Regions from separate parts of the Pseudomonas sp. NY8896 genome, predicted to be linked through region 3. Evidence: predicted binding sites of a transcription regulator. Region 3 holds the regulator's gene; each other region holds the start of a gene.
The links. Region 3 encodes sigma-54, which starts transcription at its own class of promoters, with help from an activator protein. Its sites were predicted from a motif close to ANTGGCATNNANNTTGCTNT; they were not measured.
Positions count from the first base shown of each region.

Region 1: a site for sigma-54 is predicted at 978-997, ahead of nirB (nitrite reductase large subunit NirB). Genes of this name have one in related genera too.
Region 2: a site for sigma-54 is predicted at 699-718, ahead of glnA (type I glutamate--ammonia ligase). Genes of this name have one in related genera too.

Region 1 covers NZ_CP132350.1:5,354,253-5,356,520, forward strand. Annotated here, with positions in the region: gene nirB (nitrite reductase large subunit NirB) at 1-853, opposite strand, end outside; gene Q9451_RS24100 (bifunctional nitrate reductase/sulfite reductase flavoprotein subunit alpha) at 1,156-2,268, opposite strand, start outside.
Region 2 covers NZ_CP132350.1:6,514,186-6,516,453, forward strand. Annotated here, with positions in the region: gene thiI (tRNA uracil 4-sulfurtransferase ThiI) at 1-388, opposite strand, end outside; gene glnA (type I glutamate--ammonia ligase) at 816-2,222, shown strand.
Region 3 covers NZ_CP132350.1:5,697,178-5,699,445, forward strand. Annotated here, with positions in the region: gene lptB (LPS export ABC transporter ATP-binding protein) at 1-449, shown strand, start outside; gene Q9451_RS25740 (RNA polymerase factor sigma-54) at 625-2,118, shown strand; gene raiA (ribosome-associated translation inhibitor RaiA) at 2,198-2,268, shown strand, end outside.

The DNA.
Region 1 (2,268 bases), 340 kb from region 3:
CAATGGCAAAGATGCGTGGGTCGCTGCTGCGGCAGTGATTGTCGATCACCACACCGCCGCGCGCGGCGATCTCCAGGCCGCAGGCTCTGCCCAAGGCATCCTGTGGGCGGATACCAGCGGAGAACACGACCAGGTCGGTTTCCAGGTGCTCGCCGCCGTCGAAGTTCATGCGATAGCGGTAGCTTTCACCGTCGTTGATCGACTGGGTGGCACGTGACAGGTGCACCCCCACGCCCAGCGCCTCGATCTGCGCTTTAAGCGCGGCACCGCCCTCACCGTCCAACTGCACCGGCATAAGCCGTGGAGCGAATTCAACGACGTGGGCCTCCAGGCCCAGCGACTTGAGGGCGTTGGCGGCTTCCAGGCCAAGCAGGCCGCCACCGACCACCACGCCACGACGCGCACCGGCTGCGGCAGCGCGAATGCCATCAAGGTCGTCCAGGGTGCGGTACACCAGCCGGGCATTGCCGCTGGAGCCTTCGATCGGCGGTACGAAGGGGTAGGAACCGGTGGCCAGCACCAGTTGCTCGTAGCCGTATCGGCCCTCGGCGGTGACCACCTCGCAGCGCTCGCGGTCGATCTCCAGCACAGCCTCACCCAGGTGCAGGTGCACGCCGTTGGCGTTGTAGAAATCGTGCTCGCACAGGGCCAGGGTTTCGGCACAACTGCCACCGAAGTATTCGGACAGGTGCACGCGGTCGTAGGCGCGTTGGCGCTCTTCGCCGAACACCCGCACCTCGAAGCGCTGCAGGGCGCCACGGCTGACCAGTTGTTCGACGCAATGGTGGCCGACCATGCCGTTGCCGACGATGACCAGTCGCTCTCGTTGCCCGCTGCTCACTGTTGCCTTCATAAGCCGATCCTCGATCAAAAAAAAGGCGCCTGGAGCCGAAGCTCCAGGCGCCTTTGCCTGTATTCATCACGGTAGGGGCCCGGGTTGATCGCCGTTGATCAGCGGGGCTTGTTGTATTGGAGATAAAGCAGGGACTGTGCCAATTGCTTTATCTGTGCCGGTCTCTTCGCGGGTAAACCCGCGCCCACAGGGATCTCCAAAGGTCGGCAGACTTGTACGGTACCTGTAGGAGCGGGTTCACCCGCGAAGAGGCCGGCACAGGTATGCACATTCACAGTGCACAACAGCCCATCCCGGTGCGCTCAGTACACATCGCGCCTATACCGCTTGGCCTTGTTCAATGTTTCGACATAGGCATCCGCATCCACTTTCCCGTGCACGGCAATGACTTCACGTAACGCCGCATCCACATCCTTGGCCATGCGCTGGGCATCCCCGCAGACATAAAAATACGCGCCTGCCTCCAGCCATTGCCATACCTGTGCTCCCTGCTCTCGCAGGCGTTGCTGTACATAGATCTTCTCGGCCTGGTCGCGGGAAAACGCTGTATCCAGCCGTAGATGACCACCTGCCTGCCAGGCCTGCAATTGTTCCCGGTAATAGAAGTCGGTTGCCGCGTACTGCTCGCCAAAGAACAGCCAGTTACCGCCTTTCGCCCCCCGCGCCTCCCGTTCTTCGAGGAAGGCGCGAAACGGCGCAATACCAGTGCCAGGGCCAACCATGATTACCGGCACATTGTCGTCCTCGGGCAGGCGAAAGTGCTTCGACACCTGCGGGAAAATTGCCACCTTGAGTGCCTGCGCACGGTCAGCAAGGAAGCTTGAACACACGCCTTTACGTTTGCCATAACGCACCGTGGAAACCGTCAGGTGCACCTGCTCCGGGTGCGCCAGCGGGCTGGAGCTGATCGAGTAGAGCCGCGGCTGCAACGGCTTGAGCAGCTCCAGCCAGTGGGCCAGTGGCAACTGCTGGGGGAAGGCGCGCAGCACATCGGTCAACTGCCGGCCCCACAACCAGTCCTGCAGCTCGGCCTTGCACGCGGGCTGCAGCAGGCGCTGCAGGTCGGGCGCATTGCCTGCAAATGCTTGCAGCTGTTGAGGGCTTACCTTGGCAATTTCCAGATGCGCCTGCAGGGCTTCGGCCAGTGGCATGGCAGGCTGGCCTTTCAACTCGACCAAGGCCTGGCCATCAAGCTGCGTCAGTGCCAGCAGCTCGTCGACCAGAGCCGGGCAATTGCGCGGCCACACGCCCAAGGCGTCACCGGCGGCGTAGGTGAATCCGCTACCGCTCAGGTCGAAGACCAGCTGGCGGGTTTCCTTGCTGGCACCGGGGCCATTGAGCAGGCGATTTTCCCGCAAGGTGGCAGCCCAGGGTTGTTGCTTGCTGTAGGCCGCCACGGGTGCGGGGTCGCTGGC
Region 2 (2,268 bases), 820 kb from region 3:
CGTAACGGTCGACGTCCATCGAGGTGAAGTCATGGTGGCCACCGCGCTTGCAGCGCACGGCGAAGTGCTTGCCGGCCAGCAGGTGACCGAAGTGGTGCTTGCACTTGGCGACGATGTCGTCGAAGTCACCCAGCGGGTATTCCTCTACCTGCAGGAAGTGGGTGATACCCGGCGTGCAGGTGAGGCGCTCGATCATCTCGCGCTGGACTTTTTCGTCCTCGATGCGGGTGACCACTTCGAGATTGTCCCAGACACCATCGACCGCGAGCTCAGGATCGAGGTCCTTGAGCACGTTGCGGATGTTCTTGGCGAGCTGGCGGATGAAACGCTTGCGCACCGGCCGGCTCTTGATGGTGATTTCTGGGAAGACTTTGACGATAAGTTTCATTGGTTAACAGCGCGCGCAGGGCCTGCCGAAAATGAGGGGCGCGAATTATATCGGAAATTGCTCAGGATTTGACCAACTTTTGATCAGAAGCTTTGAGATAAATGCATGAGGCGGGTTTTGTGCCGCCTGTTCCGGCCTTTTCGCGTGCAAACCCGCGGAAAGCCCTCAAAGAAAGCACAAAGCCCAGATCGCGCACTGTATTGGTGCGTTGACACCAAAACTCGCATCTAAAGGGTGCATTTTTACCCGCCACCCCTACGCCAAATGCCCACAAACGCCCCCTTTTATCCCGCCTTCGCCATTTTCGGGCACTGGCATGCAATTTGCTCCCTTGTGAGGCAGGTAAGCTTGGCCGACTATCCGCGCCCGGCAACACCCTTTTTCCAGGGCAGCGGCCCACCGCGCTCTAGACCATCCGGAGGACAACATGTCGAAGTCGGTTCAACTCATCAAAGATCATGACGTCAAGTGGATTGATCTGCGTTTCACGGACACCAAAGGCATTCAGCACCACGTGACCATGCCGTCGCGTGATGCGCTGGACGAAGACTTCTTCGAAGTCGGCAAGATGTTCGACGGTTCCTCCATCGCTGGCTGGAAAGGCATCGAAGCCTCCGACATGATCCTGATGCCGGTCGACGACACTGCCGTCCTGGACCCGTTCACCGAAGAGCCAACCCTGATCATCACCTGCGACATCGTCGACCCGTCGAGCATGCAGGGCTACGATCGCGACCCACGCGCCATCGCCAAGCGTGCCGAAGAGTACCTGAAGAGCACCGGCATCGGTGACACCGTCTTCGCCGGCCCAGAGCCTGAGTTCTTCATCTTCGACGAAGTGAAGTTCAAGTCGGACATTTCCGGCTCGATGTTCAAGATCTTCTCCGAGCAAGGCTCGTGGATGACCGACGCTGACGTGGAAGGCGGCAACAAAGGCCACCGTCCAGGCGTGAAGGGCGGCTACTTCCCGGTTCCGCCGTTCGACCACGACCACGAAATCCGTACTGCCATGTGCAACGCACTGGAAGAAATGGGCCAGACCGTTGAAGTTCACCACCACGAAGTGGCGACTGCCGGCCAGAACGAAATCGGCGTCAAGTTCAACACCCTGGTGAAAAAGGCTGACGAAGTACAGGCGCTGAAATACGTCGTGCACAACGTTGCCGACGCCTACGGCCGTACCGCCACCTTCATGCCTAAGCCTCTGTACGGCGACAACGGCTCGGGCATGCACGTACACATGTCGATCTGGAAAGACGGCAAGAACACCTTCTCGGGTGAAGGCTATGCCGGCCTGTCCGACACCGCCCTGTACTTCATCGGCGGTATCATCAAGCACGGTAAGGCCCTGAACGGCTTCACCAACCCGTCGACCAACTCCTACAAGCGTCTGGTCCCAGGCTTCGAAGCCCCGGTAATGCTGGCCTACTCGGCTCGCAACCGTTCCGCCTCGATCCGTATTCCTTACGTCGGCAGCCCGAAAGCCCGCCGTATCGAAGCCCGCTTCCCGGACCCATCGGCCAACCCGTACCTGGCCTTCGCGGCCCTGCTGATGGCTGGCCTGGATGGCATCCAGAACAAGATCCACCCAGGCGACGCGGCCGACAAGAACCTGTACGACCTGCCACCAGAAGAAGCCAAGAACATCCCGCAAGTGTGCGGCAGCCTGAAAGAGGCTCTGGAAGAGCTGGACAAAGGCCGCGCGTTCCTGACCAAGGGCGGCGTGTTCTCCGACGACTTCATCGATGCCTTCATCGAGCTGAAGAGCGAAGAAGAAATCAAGGTCCGCACCTTCGTACACCCGCTGGAATACGAGCTGTACTACAGCTGCTGATCTGATTGGCGTCTAGCGCCAATCTGAAACACCAAAAACGGCCTTC
Region 3 (2,268 bases):
TGTCGGTGGCCGACAACATCATGGCCATCCTCGAAACCCGCAAGGACCTGGACCGCGAAGGCCGCCGCAAGGAGCTGGAAAGCCTGCTGCAGGAGTTCCACATCAGCCACATCCGCGACAACCTCGGCATGAGCCTGTCCGGCGGTGAACGCCGCCGCGTCGAAATTGCCCGCGCCCTGGCGACCGCACCCAAGTTCATCCTGCTGGACGAACCGTTCGCAGGTGTCGACCCGATCTCGGTCGGCGACATCAAGCAGATCATCCACCACCTCAAGGCCAAAGGTATCGGTGTACTGATCACCGATCACAACGTGCGTGAGACCCTGGATATCTGCGAAACCGCCTACATCGTCAACGATGGCCGGTTGATTGCCGAAGGCGACGCCGAAACCATCCTTGCCAACGATCTGGTCAAAGAGGTTTACCTGGGCCACGAGTTCCGCCTCTGACCCGAGGCGCGCCTGGAGTACCGGCAAATAGCCCCAAAACTACGGGTAAAGTTGTTACGGTACTCTAGGCAAACGCTACAATTTAAGGCATAAAACTTGCTTGATCTGGCGCCTCGGCGCCCTCGTGTAGTGGATGGCGCATGCGCGCCGGCGAACAAGGTATTAAGCCCCAGCCATGAAACCATCGCTCGTCCTAAAAATGGGCCAGCAACTGACGATGACACCGCAGTTGCAACAGGCCATCCGTCTGCTCCAGCTTTCCACCCTGGACCTCCAACAGGAAATCCAGGAAGCGCTGGAGTCGAACCCGATGCTCGAACGTCAGGAAGACGGCGACGACTTCGACAACAGCGACCCGATGGCGGACAACGCCGAAAACAAGCCGGCCGCCGAAGCCCAGGACAATAGCTTCCAGGAAAGCACTGTCAGTGCCGACAGCCTGGAAGACGGTGAGTGGAGCGAGCGCATCCCCAACGAGCTTCCGGTCGATACCGCCTGGGAAGACATCTACCAGACCAGCGCCAGCAGCCTGCCGAGCAACGATGACGACGAGTGGGACTTCACCACCCGCACATCGGCCGGCGAGAGCCTGCAAAGCCACCTGCTGTGGCAGCTGAACCTGGCGCCGATGTCCGATACCGACCGCCTGATCGCCGTAACCCTGATCGACAGCATCAACGGCCAGGGGTATCTGGAAGACACCCTCGAGGAAATCTGCGCAGGTTTCGACCCTGAGCTGGATATCGAGCTGGACGAAGTCGAAGCGGTACTGCACCGCATCCAGCAGTTCGAGCCAGCTGGCGTGGGCGCACGTAACCTGGGCGAATGCCTGCTGCTGCAACTGCGCCAGCTGCCCGCCAGCACCCCGTGGATGACCGAAGCCAAGCGCCTGGTCACCGATTTCATCGACCTGCTCGGCAGCCGCGACTACAGCCAGTTGATGCGGCGCATGAAAATCAAGGAAGACGAGCTGCGCCAGGTCATCGAGCTGGTGCAAAGCCTCAACCCGCGCCCCGGTTCGCAGATCGAATCCAGCGAGCCCGAGTACGTAGTGCCTGACGTCATCGTGCGCAAGGACAGCGAGCGCTGGCTGGTGGAGCTGAACCAGGAAGCCATCCCACGCCTGCGCGTCAACCCACAGTACGCGGGCTTCGTACGCCGTGCCGACACCAGCGCCGACAACACCTTCATGCGCAATCAGCTGCAAGAAGCGCGCTGGTTCATCAAGAGCCTGCAAAGCCGCAATGAAACACTGATGAAGGTTGCCACGCAGATCGTCGAGCACCAGCGCGGCTTCCTCGACCACGGCGATGAAGCAATGAAGCCGTTGGTGTTGCACGACATCGCCGAAGCGGTGGGCATGCACGAGTCGACCATTTCGCGGGTTACCACGCAAAAGTACATGCACACACCGCGTGGCATCTACGAACTGAAATACTTTTTCTCCAGCCACGTCAGCACCTCCGAAGGCGGAGAATGCTCGTCCACGGCGATCCGCGCGATCATCAAAAAACTGGTTGCAGCGGAAAATCAGAAAAAGCCATTGAGTGACAGCAAGATCGCTGGTTTACTGGAGGCACAAGGCATCCAGGTAGCCCGTCGCACCGTCGCCAAGTACCGCGAGTCCCTCGGCATCGCACCGTCGAGCGAGCGCAAGCGACTGATGTAGCCCCTGAGATGTGCCACAGCGTTTGTGGGGCAGGTGCAAGACCTGCTTCTTTATGCACGGGCAACAAAGGAGAAGCTGTATGCAAGTCAATATCAGTGGACAGCATGTAGAAGTCACCCAGCCACTTCGCGATTATGTGCTTGAAAAGCT